3 regions of the Nonomuraea sp. IBHARD001 genome follow, and region 1 is predicted to be linked to each of the others. Evidence: riboswitches for the same ligand, from Rfam matches in the RefSeq annotation. Region 1 holds a riboswitch; each other region holds the start of a gene.
What was found. A riboswitch is a leader RNA that binds a small molecule or an ion and turns the genes downstream of it on or off. The one in region 1 is predicted to bind thiamine pyrophosphate.

Region 1 (6,223 bases):
GCAAGTTCCTCGACCTCGACTGCGACGGCCTGCACTTCGTCACGCACCTGGCCCGCGCGGGCTGGCTGCGCTGGCGCGAGGACCTGTCAGGCGCCAAGCCGGTGCGTCCGGGCAAGGGGCCGCTCGCGGTGCGCGTCAGGCTGTCGGGCGACGACGGGCGCGAGCCGGGGTTCGAGCTGACCGAGGCGGGCACGCAGAAGCGCCTGGCGGTCTACGTCACGAAGAACCCGGCCGAGATACCGGGCATCGCGGCACTCGGGCCGGACCCGCTCGCTCCCGACTTCACCGTCGACACGCTGAAGGCCATCGTGGGCGGCAACCGCACCCAGATCAAGGGCCTGCTGCGCGACCAGAAGATCATCGCGGGCATCGGCAACGCCTACTCGGACGAGGTGCTGCACGCCGCCCGCATGTCGCCCTTCAAGATCGCCGCAAGCCTGACGGACGAGCAGGTCGCCGATCTGTACGAGGCCATGGTGACGACCCTGCGCGACGCCGTCGAGCGGGCCAGGGGGGTCGCGGCCAAGGACCTCAAGACCGAGAAGAAGTCGGGCCTGCGCGTGCACAACAGGGCGGGCCTGCCCTGCGACGTGTGCGGCGACACGATCCGCGAGGTGTCGTTCGCCGACTCCTCGCTTCAGTACTGCCCGACGTGTCAGACCGGCGGCAAGCCCCTGGCCGACCGCCGGATGTCGAAGCTGCTCAAATGACGGCTCAGGCGACGTAGGGGTCCTGGCCGCCCTCGCTGACCATGGGCTTCTGCGCCCACGCCCACGCCTGCATGCCGCCCTCGACATTGATCGCGTCGCGGCCGATGTGGTTGAGCCACGCGGCGGCCTGGGCCGAACGCCCTCCGGCCCTGCAGATCACGTAGACGGGCTGGTCGGCGGGCACGCCGTCGACCTCGGCCTGGAGCCGGCCGAGCGGGATGTGCACTGCCTTGGGCGCGTGGCCCGCCTGCCACTCGTCGGGCTCGCGGACATCCAGCAGAAAACCGTCTTCCGGCACGTCGCGGGCTGAGACCTCAGGAACCGTCATGCGATCCATTCTCCCAGATCACCTCACCGAGGCGCCGCATTCCTTCGCCGATCTCCGCGGGCGTGTACGTCGTGTACGAGAGGCGGAGGGTCGCGGCGTCGGGTTCGGCGATGTAGAAGGCCGGTCCCGGCACGAAGGCGACGTCGCGCGTGAGGGCCTTCGGCAGCAGGTCGACGGTGTCGTGGCCGTGCGGCAGCCGTACCCAGACGAACATGCCGCCGTCCGGGGTGTTCCACGTGGTGCCCGGCGGGGTGGCGGCGGGCAGTGCGGACAGCATGGCGTCGCGGCGCTCGCGGTAGCCGGTGCGGATGCGCTCCAGGTGCGCGTCGAGGTCGTTGGCCGCGAGGAACTCCACGGCAGCGGCCTGGTTGATCGTCGAGGTGTGCAGGTCGGCGGCCTGCTTGACCAGCACGAGCGAGCCGAGCACACCCTGCGGGGCGCGCGCCCAGCCCAGCCTGAGCCCGGGCGCCAGCACCTTGGAGAAGCTGCCGAGGTAGATCACCCGATCGGCCGATGCGGCCTGCGCGGCCAGAGGGGGCTGCGGCTCACCGGAGAAGCGCAGTTCGCCGTACGGGTCGTCCTCGACGATCCAGAAGTCGTGCTCGGCGGCCAGCGCGGCGACGGCGGCCCTGCGGGCGGGCGAGAGCGTGCCTCCGGTGGGGTTGGCGAACGTCGGCACCAGGTACAGCAGCGCGGGCCGCTCCCTGCGCACCGCCTCTTCGAGCGCCTCGGGGTCGATGCCGTCCGCGTCGCCCCTGACCGGCACCACCCTGGCTCCGGCCAGCTGGAAGCACTGCAGGGCGGCGAGGTAGGTGGGCTCCTCGACCAGCACGACCGAGCCGGGGTCGATCAGCGCGGTGGCCACCAGGTTCAGCGCCTGCTGCGACCCCGCCGTCACGAGCACCTCCGACGCCGCCGTCCGCAGCCCCTTGCGGGTCAGCCGCCCGGCGATGAGGGCCCGCAGGGCGGGGTCGCCCTCGGTCGGCGAGTACTGCAGCGCGCGCTGGGCCGCGGGACCGGTGAGCACCCTGTCGTATGCGGCGTTGAGCCCGTCGGTGTCGAAGAACTCAGGGGCGGGCAGGCCTCCGGCGAACGAGATCACACCGGGCCGTGCGGTCAGGGCGAGCAGGTCGCGCACGATGGAGCTGGACACACCGGCCAGTCGGGAGGCAAGAGCAAGGTCGGGCATACGATCACAGTACCGCCCAAAGTTGGGGCACTTTCTGACCCCGGCGTCTTGTCAGAATGCCGCGAGATGACATACTTCGGGCGAAAATTAAAGAACCCGCGGGAGCTTGGGGCAACCAGGCTGAGAGGGCGTCTACCGCTGGCGCCGACCGCATGAACCTGTCCGGGTAATGCCGGCGTAGGGAGCGCGTGATGACGCCTGTCGTCGATGATCTCAAGCATGCCGAAGCCCCGCTGACCCTCGACGAGGCGGCGCCCAAGACGCTGGGCGCGCTCGACCAGGGGGCCTTCTGGGCCAATCTCGGCGTCAGCCTGCTCGGCTTCTCCATGGCGTTGTACCTCATCGACCCGCTGGGCTCGGGCAACGGCCTCACCGTGCCAGCCGCGATCACCGCGACCGTCGTCGGCAGCCTGATCGGCACCGCGATGGTCGGCCTGGCCGCGGTGATCGGCGCGCGGACCGGTCAGCCAGCGATGGTGCTGCTCAGAGGGCTGTTCGGGGCCAGGCTCTCGGCCGTCCCCTCGGTGCTCAACGTCGTGCAGATGGTCGGCTGGGGCGCCTTCGAGCTCTGGGTGATCTCGATGGGCGCCCAGGCGATCTTCCCGGGCGTGGTGCCGTACGCGGTGTGGGTGGTGCTGGCGGGGGTGCTGACCACGGCGCTCACGTTGTACCCGCTGGGGGCGATCAGGCTGATCAGGCGGGTGGTGACGGCGGGGGTGATCGTCGCGACCGTGTGGTTCGCCGTGGTCTTCGTCGGGCAGGCGCCGCCGCAGACCGGCGGGTCGTGGGAGGCCTTCATCCCGGCCGTCGACCTGGTGATCGCCCTGTCGATCTCGTGGGTGCCGGTCGCCGCCGACTTCGCCAGGCACTCGCGCACCGGCAGGGGCGCGTTCGCCGGAGTGGTCGGCGGGTACACGATCGCGCAGGTCGCCTGTCTGGCACTCGGGGTCTACGCGGTGGCCATCGCCGGGCCCGCGGCCGTCGCGGCCGACGCGACCGCGGTGTTCGCGCCGTTCGTTGCCGCTCCGCTGGGCGCGCTCTTCTTCGGCGTCCTCGTGCTGCGTGAGACCGACCAGTCGTTCGCCAACGTGTACTCGACCGCGATGTCGCTGCAGAACCTCATGCCGAAGGTGGACCGCCGGGTGTTCTCGGTGGCGATCGGCGTGGTGACGGTGCTGGTGGCGCTCGTGGTCGACGTGAAGTCCTACGGCGCGTTCCTGGGGATCATCGGCGCGGTGTTCGTGCCCATGCTCGGGGCGCTCGTCGTCGACTACTTCCTGCTGGGCGGGGGCGTCCGGTGGAACACCGCGTACGACGCGCCCTCGCGCTGGCTCATGGTGGTGCCGTGGGCGCTCGGCTTCGTCACGTGGTGGATGCTGGCCGCGCCGTCCGAGATCGGCTGGTGGGCCGCGATCTGGAAGGGCGCGCGCTCGGCGATCGGCTTCACGCCCGCTCCGTGGATGAGTGCGGCGCTCGGCGCGTTCGTGGTCTCCGCCCTGGTCACCCTGGCCGTCGGGGGCCTCGCCCGCCGCAGGTGAGGCCCGCCGCTTGTACTTGTACGGCAGGCGCGTGGCTTTGGGGGGCGCGCGCCTGCCGTACGAGAGGTCAGCGGGTGGGCAGGTTGGCGCCTTCGAGGCGGAGCAGGCTCTGCTTGGCCACGGGGCCGCCCGCGTAACCGCCGAGCGCGCCGTCGCGCTGGACGACCCGGTGACAGGCGACGATCACGCACACGGGATTGGCGCCGACCGCGTTGCCGACGGCGCGCAGGGCCTGCGGTCTGCCGATGCGCTCGGCCAGATCGGCGTAGGTGGTGGTGCCGCCGTAGGGCACGGCCGAGGTCATCTGCAGCACGGTACGCGCGAACGGCGTGGCGAGCTGCAGGTCGACCGGCGTGGTGAAGGCACGCAGACGGCCCTCGAAGTAGGCGTCGAGCTCACGGCGTACCGGGTCGAGCCTGCGCGCGTCTGGCCCGATCGAGCGACCGACCCTGGCCGAGACGCGCTCGAACACGGTGTGCTCGTCCTCGAAGCTGCACGCGACCACACCCCGCGCGGTGACGGCCAGAACGAGGGCGCCGATGGGACTTTCGGCGGTGCCGAACGCAATATCCGGCGGCCCCTCGCCCCGATATGTCGGAGAGGTAACCCGCAGCAGGGCATCGAGGTCGCCAGCCGACATAACCTCACCCTTTTCGCGTACAGGAGCCTATGCCTGCAGCGTATCGGACGGATCGCCCCCCGTACCTGCCACGCCACAGGCACTATGGAGACGTGGGTGACGACAGGGCCGGCAGTGACGCCCTCGCCGACGACGGCATCGCCGATGCCGTCCTGGCGAGTTCCCCCAATGCCGTCGTCGTCCTCGACCGCGACCAGACCGTCCTGGTGTGGAACCGCGCGGCCGAGCGCCTGTTCGGGTGGAGCGCCGCCGAGATGGTCGGGCGCAGGGCGCCGATCGTGCCCAGCGAGCTGACCGCCGAGCACAACGCCGTGCTGGAGCGCGTGCGCACCGGTGGCCTGGTCACCCTGCGCACCAAGCGCTTCCGCCGTGACGGCACGCTGCTCGACGTGCGCGCCGACACCAGTGCGCTGGTGCAGGGCGTGTCGGTGACCGGGTTCATCAGCGTCTACCACCTCACCAAGGACGACCAGACCGCCAAGGACCGCGGCGCGCGCCGGGCCAGGCTCGTGCGCAGGCTCACCGACGTGGTCGGCGACATCAACGCCGAGCTCGAACTCCCCTCGGTCCTCGACCGGATCGCGGCCAGCCTCACCGAGCTGACCGGCGCCGACGCGGGCGGCTTCGCGGTCATCGACGGCGAGCGGCTCAAGCTCGTCGCCTCGCACCGGCTGCCCGAGTCGTTGCGAGGGGCGAGCGCCGACCTGCGTTCCAGCCTGGTCGGCAAGCTGCTGCGCACGGGCAAGACCGTCATGTTGGAGTCCGGCGGGCTCGGCGACCTGATCTGGGCCGAGCTGCCCGGCCTGCACACGATCGCACTCGGCCTGACCTCGGTCGGCGGCAGGCCGTACGGCGCGCTCTATGCGCTCTTCGCCCAGGGCAAACCCGGGCATGTCGAGCTGGAGCTGCTGGAGTTGCTGGCCGGGCACGCGGGCATCGCCGCGGGCAACGCCCTGGCCTACCAGGACGCCCTTCGCCAGCGGGCGCACGAGCGTGCCGTGTTCGACGCCAGCGCCGACGGCATCGCCGTGCTCGACAGCGGCGGCAGGGTCATCCAGTGGAACCCGGCGGCGGGCGAGCTCACCGGTTTCTCCATCGAGCAGGTGCTGGGCAGGCGCATGCCGTTCCCGCTGCCGAGGCCGGGCGAGAAGCTCACCCTCCAGCTGGAGACCGGCCGCTGGCTCGACGTGCTGTGCGCGCGGATCGTGGAGACGGGCGAGACGGTGGTCGACTTCCGCGACGTCACCAGGGCCAAGGAGCTCGAAGAGGCCAAGGACCTGTTCCTGGCTACGACGAGTCACGAGTTACGCACCCCGATCACCGTCGTGCGAGGCTTCGCCAGCACGCTCGACGCCCGCTGGGACAAGCTGAGCGACGGTGAGCGCCGCTCGGCCGTGCACACGATCGCCGAGCGGGCGAGGGCGCTGGGTCAGCTCATGGACCATCTGTTACTCGGGGCCAGAGCGGGCGCCGACGAGTTGGCGGTGCGCGCCGAGGCCTTCGATTTCGGGGCGCGGATCAGGGCCGCGACCCTTGGATTTCCGGACTTATCTGACAAACATCGGGTCGAAGTGGTCATACCCGAAACCCTGCCCCTCGTCAGAGGCGACGCCCTGGCCACGGACATCGTGCTCGGCCAGCTTCTGGAGAACGCTTTCAAGTATTCGCCCGACGGCGGACTGATCGCCGTCGAGGCCTGGGAGGAACACGACGGAGTCGTCGTGGTGGTCGACGACGAAGGGGTGGGCATCGCCCCCGCCGACCGCGATCGGGTCTTCGAGAGATTTGTGCAGGTGGACAGTGGTGACAGACGCAGAT
Region 2 (6,223 bases), 5.6 Mb from region 1:
TTGCCATTCGCGAACCCGGTCGTGGTGTTGCCGGGCATTGGACCAGGCGAAGAACGGCGATAACCGCATCAGGCCACAAAGGGGGAGATCCTTGACCGGACCGTCCTATGGATATCCGCCGCCGCCCCCGCAGCCCACACGCCCGCAGGTGAACGCGGGCAGGCTGTGGGCGGGCGGTGTGGCCACCGCGCTGGTCGCGGCCCTCGTGGTCGTCGTCGGCGTGCTCGTCGTGCGCGGGGTCTTCGAGATCCCGCTGCTGGCCGTCGACGACGACGGCATGTCGAGTCGGCTGCCGACCACCCAGTACGCCCTGCTGGCCGCGGGATCGGCGTTGCTGGCCACGGCGCTGATGCATCTGCTCATGCTGCTGACGCCCAGGCCGATGAGTTTCTTCGGCTGGATCGGCGGACTGGCCACCGCGGTCGCCGTACTGCTCCCGCTGACCAGCGGCGGGTGGATGCCGTCCGCGCTGGCCACGGCGGGCATCAATCTGGTGGTCGGCGTGGCCGTCATCTCGCTGCTCGGCTCGGTCGCCGCGGTCTCGGTGCGGCGTGACCCTTACCAAGGGGCGTAAGGGTTTACCCGAATGTGGAGTAAGCGTTGAGTATTTCCAGCAAATGTCCTGATTTCATGCTCAGGTGGCCGAATACACGAACAATGCAGCAGTGGACGTCTGGCGGTATGAAGACCGGGTTGTCGCCCATGTCAGAGGAGATATCGACATCGCCTCCGAACCTGTGCTGCGCCTGGCCTTCATCCCGCTGCTGACGCCCGGCACGCGGCACATGGTGGTGGACATGGAGCAGGTGGGCTTCCTCGGCTCCGAGGGCGTACGGCTCCTGCTCGACCTCAGGAGCCGGGCGTGGGATCGGGGAGCCAGGGTGACGCTGTCCGGCTTGCGGGGGTTGAGGGCGAAGGTGTTCAGCGTGACGGGAGCCGACAAGGCTTTTGACATCTATCCGACCCTGGCCGACGCCTGGCGTTCCATCGACGCCGGAGCGGCCGTCTGAGCTGCGGCAGCGCCCGCCAGGAGGGGCGTACGACGCCTCCCGTGACGCTGGAGCCCCACGCGTGAACGCGTGTTTCGTGCACAACAAGGGCAACAGTCTGGAATGATCGCGTGGAGGTACTGTCGGATATCGAGACTGACGGACAGTGACGGATGCCCCCCATCGATAACATCACGACTTTCGCGGCCGAACGCCCGGTTTTTTCGGTGATCATCTGCGTCGTCGGCCTCGCCCTGCTGGGCGTCGCCGTGTTCTTCCTGCGGTCGGGGCTCAAGGTGGGCGCTCGGCTGTGGCAGACCTATGTCACCCCGCGCCCCATCGAGGACGTCCTCACCATCGTGGCCGCCTCCATCGCCACCGGTGTGTCCGCCCAAGGCATGTGGCGCTTCTCGGGCGACGTGCTCGGGCTCGACGGCCCGCTGCGCCTGCTGCTGTTCGCCTTCATCGAGGTCGCGATCATCACCTCGGCGGTGCGGGCCAGGCGCAACATGCGCGAGAACTACTCGGCCGGCATCGACGGCATCGCGGTATGGGCGCTGACCTGCCTGACCGCCGTGCTGTCCAGTATGGACGCCCGTAGCCTGGCCGAGGCCATCTTCCGCCTCGCCGCCCCGCTGGTCGCCGCCTGGCTCTGGGAGCGCGGCATGGCCATCGAACGGCACCGCATCACCGGTCGCCACCGCATCAACTGGCGGCTCACGCCCGAGCGTGTCCTCGTCCGCGTCGGCCTGGCGGAGGTCAGTGACCGCACCGCCAGCGAGGTCGACGCGCACCGGCGCCTGACCAGGGTGGCGCTCGCCGCCAAGCGTGCGCGCGCCCTGCGCGACGGCGGCGCCTCCGACCGCAAGATGCGGGCCGCGCTGCTCAAGCTGGACCAGGCCATGGACCAGGCGGTCGAGCACGCCGGACTGGCGGTCGACCAGGCACGCCAGGAGGCGCTGCTGGCCCAGATCGGCGCGCTGTACAACACGAGCAACCTCATCGACCTCACCCCGCCGGTGCCGTGGGCGCCCGAGGAGTCGAGGCGTCCCGCCCTGTCGCGGTCGGTCGCCTTCGACGAGGGCGAGGAGGAGGAGTTCGAGGTCGTCGAGTCCTTCGCGCCGGTCGTCGACACCGCACAGCGTGCGGCGCTGATGCGCAAGGCCAGGGAGTACTGGGATCACCAGATCGATGTGAAGTTCGTGCCGAGGGCGGCCGACATCGCACGTGAGGCGGGCATCTCGCTCATCACCGCCCGCGAGTACCGCGCCCTGTGGAAGCTGGAGCCACGCGCCCACGCCCTGATCGAGGCCGCGTACAACGAACACGGCATCGTCGACACCGGCACCTTCCCCGCCATCGTCACCTCCGACCCCATCCTCACCGTCAACGGCTCCTCCGCCGACCACCGCTGAGGTCTTCTCGGGCCCTCGGGAGGGCGTCCAGCCGGGCTGCCGCGAGGCCGCGCAGCCCGGCGGCCCGAGGCCCGGGGCCGCAGAGGCGAGGCACACGCGCCTCGGAGAAGGCACCCCGTGGTCAACAGGCGTCGCAAGCCCATGGCCAGGGCCATAGCCCGAAGCCCCGCCCTCGAAAGGCCGCCTCGCCGTCAGGCGGACTGCTGGCGTGGGGCGGGGCGGACCTCCAGCGTGTCGAGGAGTTCCTGGGTGGCGGCGGCGACGGCGGCGACGGCGCGGTCGAAGGATTCGGCGTTGCGCGCCGAGGGGGCGCGGAAGCCGGAGATCTTGCGGACGTACTGCAGCGCGGCGGCGTGCACGTCGTCGTGCGTCACCTCAGGGGTGTAGGGCTCGCGCAGCGTCTTGATGCTTCGGCACATGCCTCGGACCCTACCCGCCGCCCCCGACATTCCACCGTGAGCGCCTCAGCCGCCGAGGTACGGCTCGGTCGGCCAGCCCTCACGCCGCCAGGCGCTGTCCCAGAACAGCCACTCGTACTCGGTGGCCTGCACGAACGCCTCCGCCATCGCCGCACGCACCCCGTCGTCGGCCGAGTCGGCCAGCCGATCGGCGATCTCCTTGGCCCGCTCGACCGACTTGGCGAAGTCGGGGTCGGCGTAGGTGTCGATCCAGGCGCGGTACGGATGCCCTTCGGCGCCTCCGGTGCGCTCCAGCAGCGCCGTACCGACGTCCTGGTAGACCCAGAAGCACGGCAGCAGCGCCGCCACCAGCACGGGGTACGGCGCGGCGAGCGCGGTGGCCTGCAGGTAGGAGGAGTAGCCGAGGCAGGTGGGCGAGGTGCGGATGCCGTCGAGGTCGGCGGCGCCGAGCCCGTAGGCCTCGATGTACCCCTCGTGCAGGGTGCGCTCGGCGGCGATGGCCCCGTGGGCGCTCGACGCCCAGAACGCCGCCTCCTCCGGCTCGCCCGCCCGCACGGCGGCGGTGGCCAGCGCCCTGGCGAACGCCTCCAGGTAGCGCGCGTCCTGGACGATGTAGAAGGCGAAGCGCTCCCGGTCGAGGGTGCCTTCGCCGAGCGCGGTGTTGAACGGGTGCTGGTGGATGGCTCGCAGCAGTGGGGCCGTGCGGTCCCAGACGTCGTCGCAGAACATGACGTCCCTTCGCTAGTCCGAACTAGATCAGGTTCGACGGGTGTGATCTCAGCTCCGGCCGTTCCGGAGCACCCCGCGTCGCGAGCCACCGTAGCAGGCGTGCCCGCGGGGCTCAGCCGGGCCCCGCGACCGTCCACACGCTGAACGCCGCCCCCTGCGGATCGCGCAGCGCGGCCAGCGGCCCGACCGGCGTGCGCAGGGGGCCGTGTGCGACGGTGGCGCCGAGCGAGCGGGCGACGGCGGTGCTCGTCTCGGTGTCGGCGACCGAGAAGTACACGATCCAGCGCGGTTCGACCTGCGACGACGGCGGCGCGATGAGCCCGCCGACCGTCTCGCCGCCCGCCGTGAACGCGGTGAAGGGCGATCCGCCGAGGTCGAGTGTCGTCGTGCCGAGCCCGAGCACGAGCCGGTAGTACGCCGCCGCACGCTCCCGTTCCCCGGTCATGAGCTCGCTCCACACGTAGGCGCCGTGCTCGTGCGTCAGCCAGGCGCCCGGCCGCCGCAGCCCCAGCACCACGCCCGCCGGGTCGGCCACGAGGGACGCGAGCGGGACCCCGCCCGGCCGTACGGCCAGCGCGGCGGTGGCGGCGGGGTCGTCCGAGGCGAAGAAGGTGATCCAGCGCGGCGGCCCGGACGAGCCGACGATCGCGGCCACCGGCTCGCCGTCGAGTGCGGCCGTCACGCGGGCGTCGTGCTCGGCGGTGAACGTCCAGCCGAAGAGCTCGCCGTAGAACGGGAGGGCGGAGTGCGGGTCTGAGGTGTGCAGCTCGATCCAGCACGGTGCGCCCGGCGGGCGTGAGGTGCGGCGCGGCATCGCGGATCCCCTTTCTTTTATCCTAACCTGGGCCCGATGGCGATCGACAGCCGCACACTCGACCGGGTACGCAAGCTCCTGGCCAAGGCCGAGGGCACCGACAACGAGCACGAGCGCGCCGCGTTCATGGGCGCGGCCACGGCGCTGATGAGCAAGCACGGCATCGAGCAGGCGATGCTGCGCGGACGCGGCAGGGGCGGCCCGGCCAACAGGGTGGTGGCCGTCGGCGACCCTTGGGCCAGGGAGAAGGCCAGGCTGATCTACCTGGTGGCCCAGGCTTCGCGGTGCCGGCCGCTGCTGATCGGCAAGGGCGCGGAGGGGCAGCGCGTGCACGTGTTCGGGTTCGCCTCCGACCTGGAGCGTGCCGAGGTGCTGGCCACGTCGCTGCTGCTGCAGATGGCCACCGGCCTGGCGAAGGCGGGCGTGCCCGAAGGCGAGAGCCCGAGGGCCTATCGGCGTTCGTGGCTGCTGGGCTTCTCCGACGAGGTGCACCGCCTGCTGAGCGAGGCCGAGGCGCATGCCGAGCAGGAGGCCGAGGCGGGCGCGCCTGGCGCCGAACTGGTGCTGGCCGACCGGCACGCCGAGGTGGAACGCGCGGTCGCCGAGCACTACCCGCGCATCCGCACCAGCGTCCCGAGGACGAGCGGCACCGGCTACGGCGAGGGCGTCAGAGCGGGCCGCCGGGCCGACCTCGGCCGCCCCGGCGTCCCCACCCCACCCGCCTCCCCCCTCACCCGAGGCTGAGCCTTCCGAAAGCACTCACCCGAGGCTGAGCCTTCCGGGAAAGCACTCACCCGAGGCTGAGCCTTCCGGGAAAGCACTCACCCGAGGCTGAGCCTTCCGGAAAGCGCTCAGCTCTCCAGGGCCGCCGACACCACCGCCCTGGCCTCCTGCTGGACCTCGGCCAGGTGCTCCGGCCCCTTGAACGACTCGGCGTAGATCTTGTACACGTCCTCGGTCCCCGAAGGCCGCGCCGCGAACCAGGCGTCCGCCGTGGCGACCTTGACACCGCCCAGCGCCGCCCCGTTGCCCGGCGCCTCGGTCAGGATCGACGTGATGGGCGCCCCCGCCAGTGTGGACGCCGTGACCTGCGAGGCCGACAGCCTGGCCAGGACGGCCTTCTGCTCGCGGGTGGCGGGCGCGTCGACCCGGGCGTACGCGGGCTCGCCGTACCTGGCGGTCAGGTCCGTGTAGTGCTCGCTGGGGGTGCGGCCGGTGACGGCGATGATCTCGGCGGCGAGCAGCGCGAGGATGAGGCCGTCCTTGTCGGTGGACCAGGGCGAGCCGTCGCGGCGCAGGAAGGAGGCCCCGGCGCTCTCCTCGCCGCCGAAGGCCAGCGACCCGTCGAGCAGCCCGGAGACGAACCACTTGAACCCGACCGGCACCTCGACCAGCCGCCGCCCGAGCCCTTCGGCGACCTTGTCGATCATGCTGCTGCTGACCAGCGTCTTGCCGATCCCGGCCCCCTGCGGCCAGCCGGGCCGATGGGCGTACAGGTAGGAGATGGCGACGGCCAGGTAGTGGTTGGGATTGAGCAGCCCGCCGTCGGGTGTGACGATGCCGTGCCTGTCGGCGTCGGCGTCGTTGCCGGTCGAGACGTCGTAGCGGTCGCGCCGCTCGATGAGCGAGGCCATGGCGTACGGCGACGAGCAGTCCATGCGGATCTTGCCGTCCCAGTCGAGCGTCATGAACCGCCAGGTGGGGTCGACCAGCGGGTTGACCACGGTGAGGTCGAGGCGGTGCCGTTCGGCGATCTCCCCCCAGTAGGCGACGCTGGCGCCGCCGAGCGGGTCGGCGCCGATGCGTACCCCGGCCGCCCTGATCGCGTCGATGTCGAGCACCGAGGGCAGGTCGTCG
Region 3 (6,223 bases), 2.6 Mb from region 1:
GGGCGCAGCGCCTCCAGCTCTCGGATGGCACGCCAGAGCTGCCGCTCACCCTCATCGGTCTTGGGCGGGAAGAACTCGAACGAGAACGACCTGTCGCCCTGGGCGAGCAGATCGCGAACGGTGGGGACGCGCTCGGGAAACATGGAGGATCGACCCAATGCCATGCTCCAAGGTTACCGTTCCGTGGCGTTCGTCAAAGGCCATGTCCACCACGAGAGATCGATGTGTGCCCGCCCGGCCACTACTCTCAAGGGCATGAACTCTCACGTCGCCAGCATGGACGCCCTCCGTACCCAGGTGGATCGTTCCCTGCGGGAGTTCGTCGCCAGGCAGCGCCCGCTCGTCAGCGGGCCCGACCTGGAGCCCCTTCTTTCGGCCGCCGAGGACCTGCTGGCGGGTGGCAAGCGGCTGCGTCCGGCGTTCTGCTACTGGGGCTGGCGGGCCGCGGGCGGCGAGGACGACCCGGCCGTCTACACCGCCGCCGCCTCCCTTGAGCTGTTGCAGGCCAGCGCCCTGGTGCACGACGACGTCATGGACAAGAGCGACCTGCGCAGGGGCATGCCGTCGGCGCACCGGCGTTTCCAGGCCCAGCACGAGAAGGCCGCCTGGCAGGGCTCGGCCGAGCAGTTCGGCGAGGGCGCGGCGATCCTGCTGGGCAACCTGCTGCTGCTGTGGTCGGGCGAGATGTGGCGCACGAGCGGCATGCCCGCCCACGCGCTCGCCGCCGCCCAGCCGATGCACGACCACATGCGCACCGAGCTGATGTGCGGGCAGTACCTCGACCTGCTGGAGCAGGCGCACGGCGAGAACACGTTCGACTCGGCCCTGCGCGTCGCCCTCTACAAGAGCGGCAAGTACTCCGTCGAGCAGCCCCTGCGCCTGGGCCTCACGCTGGGCACGGCCGCGACGCCGGAGTGGGTCGACCGGCTCTGCGTCGACTACGGCAGGAAGGTGGGCATCGCCTTCCAGCTGCGCGACGACGTGCTGGGCGTGTTCGGCGACCCGGCCGAGACCGGCAAGCCCGCGGGCGACGACCTGCGCGAGGGCAAGCGGACGATGCTCATCGCCCGCACGCTGGCGGCGGCCACGCCCGCGGAGGCGGCGACCGTGCGCGCCCTGCTCGGCGACCCGGCGCTCGACCCGGCCGGTGTGGCCGCGCTTCGCGAGATCATCGAGGGCACGGGCGCGCTGCTGGCCTGCGAGGAGCTCATCGGGACCTACCTGGAGGACGCGCTGCACGCCCTCGACGAGGCTCCCGTCGCCGCAGGCGCCAGGGCGGCCCTGGTCGAGCTGGCGGTCGCGGCGACCTCACGCAAGTCCTGAGGCCCACCGGCGGCGACCTCCCGCAAGCCCTGACGCACCCGGGGAGAAACGCCGCAGCGTCTACGAGGCCAGTCGCTTGGCGAACTCGGCGGCGGCTGCCCCCGGGTCCTCGGCCTCGGTGATCGCCCGGACGACGACGACCCTGCTCACCCCTGCGGCCAGCACCTCGTCCAGGTTGGCGAGGTCGATGCCGCCGATCCCGAACCAGGGCCGCCCGCCCGCCAGCCCCGCCGCATGCCTGAGCAGCGGGAAGCCGGGAGCGTGCCGTCCTGGTTTGGTGGGAGTCGGCCAGATGGGGCCGCAGCAGTAGTAGTCGACGCCCTCCTGCACGGCCGCCGCCGAGGCCTCGGCGGCGGAATGCGTGGAGCGGCCGATGATCACTTCTTCGCCCAGGATCTCCCGCGCCACGGCCACGGGCAGGTCGTCCTGTCCGAGGTGCAGCACGTCGGGCCTGGCCGCATGGGCGACGTCGGCCCGGTCGTTGACCGCCAGCAGGGCGCCGTGCCGGTCGCAGGCGTCACGGAAGACCTCGAGCAGCGCGAGCTCCTCACGCGCCTCCAGCCCCTTCTCGCGCAACTGGACGATGTCGACGCCGCCCGAGAGCACGGCGTCGAGGAAATCGGCCAGGTCGCCACGCGAGCGGCGGCCGTCGGTGCAGAGGTAGAGCCTGGCATCGGCCAGACGGGTCGCGCGGTCGGCCGAAGGGTCAGAAGCCGAGGACCTGGGCACGTCGCTTGACCTCGGTATGGCGACCCGCCTTGATCGCGTCGATGGGCGCACCCGGGAGCGACTCGTCAGGGGTGAACAGCCACCGAAGCGACTCCGCCTCGTTGAACCCCTGGTCGAGCAGCACGGTGAGGGTGCCTGGCAGGCCCTTGACCACGTCGTCGCCGTCGAGGAAGACCGCGGGAACCTGGGGTCCGCCGCCTCCTCTTCGCACGCCGATCAGCTTGTGGTCCTTGAGCAGTTGTTTGGCCCTGCCGATGGTCAGGCCCATGCGCCGGGCCACTTCGGGGAGCGGGAGCCACTCGCCAACGAGTTCGTCGGTCTCCCGGTCGATCTCTGCAACAGAAAGCGTCACGAATCCACCACTACCACATCGCGTCCTTGCTCAAACAACACAGTCACGTACGGCTACCGCCGGATCGGCCAGCTTGGCGACGTCGAGGCGCTGCCCGCCCTCGATGATCCGCCGTCCCTGGACCAGATCGCGAGGACGGTCCACGGTGAGGATCGCGGCGAGCGTGTCGTCGCCGGTCAGCCAGCAGATCGCCCACTTTCCTCCCGCCGTGGGGTCTCCACGGTGCAGTAACCGGGCTCCGGCGTGGTGGCCAGCGTACTGGACCATGTGGCCGAACTGCTCCGACCAGAAGTAAGGCACCGGATCGTAGACAGCGACGTCGCCGAGCAGGGTGGCCGCCGCGACGTCGGGCGCGCCGAGCGCGGTGTCCCAGTGCTCGACCCGCAGCCGGGCCTGGAACCGGCGCGACCACCACGCGGCGCAATCGCCGACGGCCACCACGTTCGGCAGCGAGGTGCACAGGTGCTCGTCGGTGACGACGCCGTTGTGCAGGTCGATGTCGGACCCGGCCAGCCAGTCGACGGAGGGACGCACGCCGATGCCGCTGACCACGACGTCGGAGGAGATCTTGTCGTCGTCGGTGAGGGTGACACCGCCGGGGTCGACCGAGCCGACCATGGCCGAAAGGCGCAGGTCGATGCCTTCGTACCAGGGCACGAACAGGGCGCCGACCTCGGGGGCGAGCGCGTGGGCCAGCGGGGCGGGCGCGGCCTCGACGACCGTGACCTCGCATCCGGCCCGGTGGGCGGCGGTGGTGACCTCGGCGCCGATCCAGCCGGCCCCGATGACGGTGACCTTGGCGCCGGGCGTCAGGCGCGCCCTGAGCTCCAGGGCGTCGTCGATCGTGCGCAGGACGTACTGGCGGCCTTCGCCGCGCAGCCTGATGGGCTCGGCGCCGGTGGCGATGACCAGGCCGTCGTAGGGTAGTTCGCCCTCGGTGGTCTCCACGACGCCTTCGCGCAGGCCCTTGGCCGCCACGCCCGACCTGAAGTCGACCTCGAGGGCGTCGAGGTCGGAGTCGACGTAGGTGGAGTCGCTCTCGCCCAGCAGGACGGCCTTGGACAAGGGTGGCCGGTCGTATGGCCGGTGCGGCTCCTCGCCGACCAGCGTGACCCTTCCGCCGTAGCCGCGAGCCCTCAGCGCCTCGACGCTTCGCACCCCTGCCAGTCCCGCTCCTACCACCACGACGTGATCCACGCTCTTGACCTTAGGTTGCCCGCGGGGGACAACGCCAATGGCGATTTCGTAAAGAAGGGGCGAATTCGCGCCTTCATCGCGACGCCGTACCCTGGTGGAGGTAGCAAGACGCGCGGGAGCCCGGCCATTTCACACCGGGCTGAGAGGAAGGCTCGGTGGCCTTCGACCGCAATGAACCTGATCCGGGTCATGCCGGCGAAGGGAGCGGAGTTCCCCTGATGAGCGAGCGGACACCAGGCGGCGGCACGGTCGTGGCCGGCGGCGGTGTCGTCGGGCTGAGCATCGCCTGGCGGCTGGCGTGCGAGGGGCGCGACGTCACGGTCGTGGACCCCGCGCCGGGCTCGGGCGCCTCGCACGCCGCCGCCGGCATGCTGGCGCCGGTGAGCGAGGTCACCTACACCGAGCAGCCGCTGCTGCGCCTGGGGCTGGCCGCGCTCGACGCCTGGCCCGGCTTCGCCGCCGAGCTCGCGGCCGACAGCGGGCACGACCTCGACTACCGCACCGACGGGACGCTCGACGTGGCGTTCGCGGCCGACGACCTGACCGCGCTCGACGAGCTCGCCGCGTTCATGGCGGTGCTCGGCCTTCCGGTCTCGCGCCTTTCGGGCCGCGAGTGCCGCCGCCTGGAGCCCATGCTGGCCCCTGCGGTGCGCGGCGGCCTGCTGGCCGAGGGCGACGCGTGGGTCGACCCGCGCCGGGTGAGCGCCGCCCTCCTGGCCGCCCTGCGCGCCCGCCGCGTCCCGCTGCTGCCCGCCCGGGTGCGCGAGCTGCTGCGCGAGGGCGACCGGGTGACAGGGGTACGGCTGGCCGACGGCCGCGACGTGCGCGCCGAGGAGGTGGTCCTGGCCGCGGGCGCCTGGAGCGCCGAGCTGGCCGGACTGCCGGTGCGCCCGGTGAAGGGCCAGATCCTGCGCCTGGGCTCCCCCGCGCCGCTGCTGAGCAGATGTGTGCGCGGCACGGTACACGGCTCCTCGGTCTATCTCGTCCCGAGGAGCGACGGCGAGCTGGTCGTGGGCGCGACGCAGGAGGAGCTCGGCTTCGACACCAGGGTGACGGCCGGAGGCCTGTACGAACTGCTGCGCGACGCCCGCGAGCTGGTGCCTGGCGTCACCGAGCTGGAGCTGCGCGACGCGGTCGCGGGGCTGCGGCCCGGCACGCCGGACAACCTGCCGCTGATCGGCCCGAGCGGCCAGGCCGGTCTCACCCTGGCCACCGGCCACCACCGCGGCGGCGTGCTGCTGGCCCCGCTCACCGCCGAGCTCGTACGGGGACCGGGGCACGAGCTGGCCGCGCACTGCTCCCCCGGACGCTTCGCGGGCGACTCCCCCACCCGCACCGACCATGTGACAGCGGAAAAAGGCAACGGATGAACGTGACGATCAACGGCGACCCGCACGAGGTCGCCGACGGCACGACGGTCGCCCAGGCCGTGCGCAGGCTCACCCCTGCCACCACGGGCGTCGCGGTGGCCGTCAACGACGAGGTGGTCAGCAGGAGCTCGTGGGAGTCCACGACGCTCGCCGACAGCGACAAGGTCGAGGTGCTCACGGCGGTGCAGGGTGGATGAGCTGATCATCGCGGGCGAGAAGTTCGGCTCCAGGCTGATCATGGGTACCGGCGGCGCCCCCTCGCTGGAGGTGCTCGACCAGGCGCTCGTCGCCTCGGGCACCGAGCTGACCACGGTCGCCATGCGCAGGCTCGACCCGTCGGCCAGGGGCTCGGTGCTCGACGTGCTGAGCGCCAGGGGCATCAAGGTGCTGCCCAACACAGCGGGCTGCTTCACCGCCGGCGAGGCCGTGCTGACGGCGAGGCTGGCCCGTGAGGCGCTGGGCACGGCCTGGGTCAAGCTGGAGGTCATCGCCGACGAGCGCACGCTGCTGCCCGACCCGATCGAGACGTTCGACGCGGCCGAGCGGCTGGTCGCCGACGGCTTCGTCGTCCTGCCGTACATCGGGGACGACCCGGCGCTGGCCCGACGCCTGGAGCAGGCGGGATGCGCGGCCGTGATGCCGCTCGGCGCGCCGATCGGCTCGGGGCTCGGCATCCGCAATCCGCACAACATCGAGCTCATCGTCGAGGCGGCGGGCGTGCCCGTGATCCTCGACGCGGGCATCGGCACGGCGAGCGACGCGGCCCTGGCCATGGAGCTCGGCTGCGACGCCGTCCTGCTGGCCACGGCCGTCACCAGGGCGCAGCGGCCGGAGGCGATGGCCGAGGCGATGCGCCTGGCCGTGGTGTCGGGGAGGCTGGCGCGGCAGGCGGGACGCATCCCACGCAGGCGTTACGCCGAGGCGTCCTCGCCGCTGGGCCGCTGAGCATGCCGTTCGCGCTGGTGGGGGCCGGTGTGTGGAACGGCTCGGCATCGGTTTGGGATGCTCAGGCTATGCCGGTGGCAAAACGCCCGTAAACTCAGCCAGGTGGACACGACCATTGCGGACCCCCTCGTCGGGCGGCTTCTCGACGGGCGCTATCGCATCGAGTCCCGGATCGCCCGGGGCGGCATGGCCACGGTCTACCTGGCTCTGGACGTCAGGCTCGATCGCACGGTCGCGCTCAAGGTGATGCACCGTTCGCTGGCCGAGGACCCCTCCTTCGTGCAGAGGTTCATCGGCGAGGCGAAGT

Region 2: another riboswitch for thiamine pyrophosphate. It lies ahead of tenA (thiaminase II); the one in region 1 lies ahead of ACTWNK_RS02615 (purine-cytosine permease family protein).
Region 3: another riboswitch for thiamine pyrophosphate. It lies ahead of thiO (glycine oxidase ThiO); the one in region 1 lies ahead of ACTWNK_RS02615 (purine-cytosine permease family protein).

What each region holds. Positions count from the first base shown of each region.
Region 1 is NZ_JBWBBW010000002.1:109,113-115,335, forward strand. Features, by position in the region: gene ACTWNK_RS02600 (Fpg/Nei family DNA glycosylase) at 1-710, shown strand, start outside; gene ACTWNK_RS02605 (rhodanese-like domain-containing protein) at 715-1,047, opposite strand; gene ACTWNK_RS02610 (aminotransferase-like domain-containing protein) at 1,025-2,227, opposite strand; TPP riboswitch at 2,316-2,428, shown strand; gene ACTWNK_RS02615 (purine-cytosine permease family protein) at 2,419-3,765, shown strand; gene ACTWNK_RS02620 (methylated-DNA--[protein]-cysteine S-methyltransferase) at 3,833-4,405, opposite strand; gene ACTWNK_RS02625 (PAS domain S-box protein) at 4,498-6,223, shown strand, end outside.
Region 2 is NZ_JBWBBW010000002.1:5,725,034-5,731,256, reverse strand. Features, by position in the region: gene ACTWNK_RS28180 (DUF6069 family protein) at 92-574, shown strand; gene ACTWNK_RS28175 (STAS domain-containing protein) at 666-1,010, shown strand; gene ACTWNK_RS28170 (hypothetical protein) at 1,163-2,404, shown strand; gene ACTWNK_RS28165 (DUF2277 domain-containing protein) at 2,596-2,823, opposite strand; gene tenA (thiaminase II) at 2,869-3,552, opposite strand; TPP riboswitch at 3,540-3,638, opposite strand; gene ACTWNK_RS28155 (VOC family protein) at 3,665-4,366, opposite strand; gene ACTWNK_RS28150 (DUF2786 domain-containing protein) at 4,403-5,110, shown strand; gene pgm (phosphoglucomutase (alpha-D-glucose-1,6-bisphosphate-dependent)) at 5,218-6,223, opposite strand, start outside.
Region 3 is NZ_JBWBBW010000002.1:2,705,909-2,712,131, reverse strand. Features, by position in the region: gene metF (methylenetetrahydrofolate reductase [NAD(P)H]) at 1-164, opposite strand, end outside; gene ACTWNK_RS14585 (polyprenyl synthetase family protein) at 256-1,323, shown strand; gene thiE (thiamine phosphate synthase) at 1,384-2,052, opposite strand; gene ACTWNK_RS14575 (Rv2175c family DNA-binding protein) at 2,030-2,404, opposite strand; gene ACTWNK_RS14570 (NAD(P)/FAD-dependent oxidoreductase) at 2,435-3,601, opposite strand; TPP riboswitch at 3,704-3,822, shown strand; gene thiO (glycine oxidase ThiO) at 3,820-4,971, shown strand; gene thiS (sulfur carrier protein ThiS) at 4,968-5,168, shown strand; gene ACTWNK_RS14555 (thiazole synthase) at 5,161-5,916, shown strand; gene pknB (Stk1 family PASTA domain-containing Ser/Thr kinase) at 6,019-6,223, shown strand, end outside.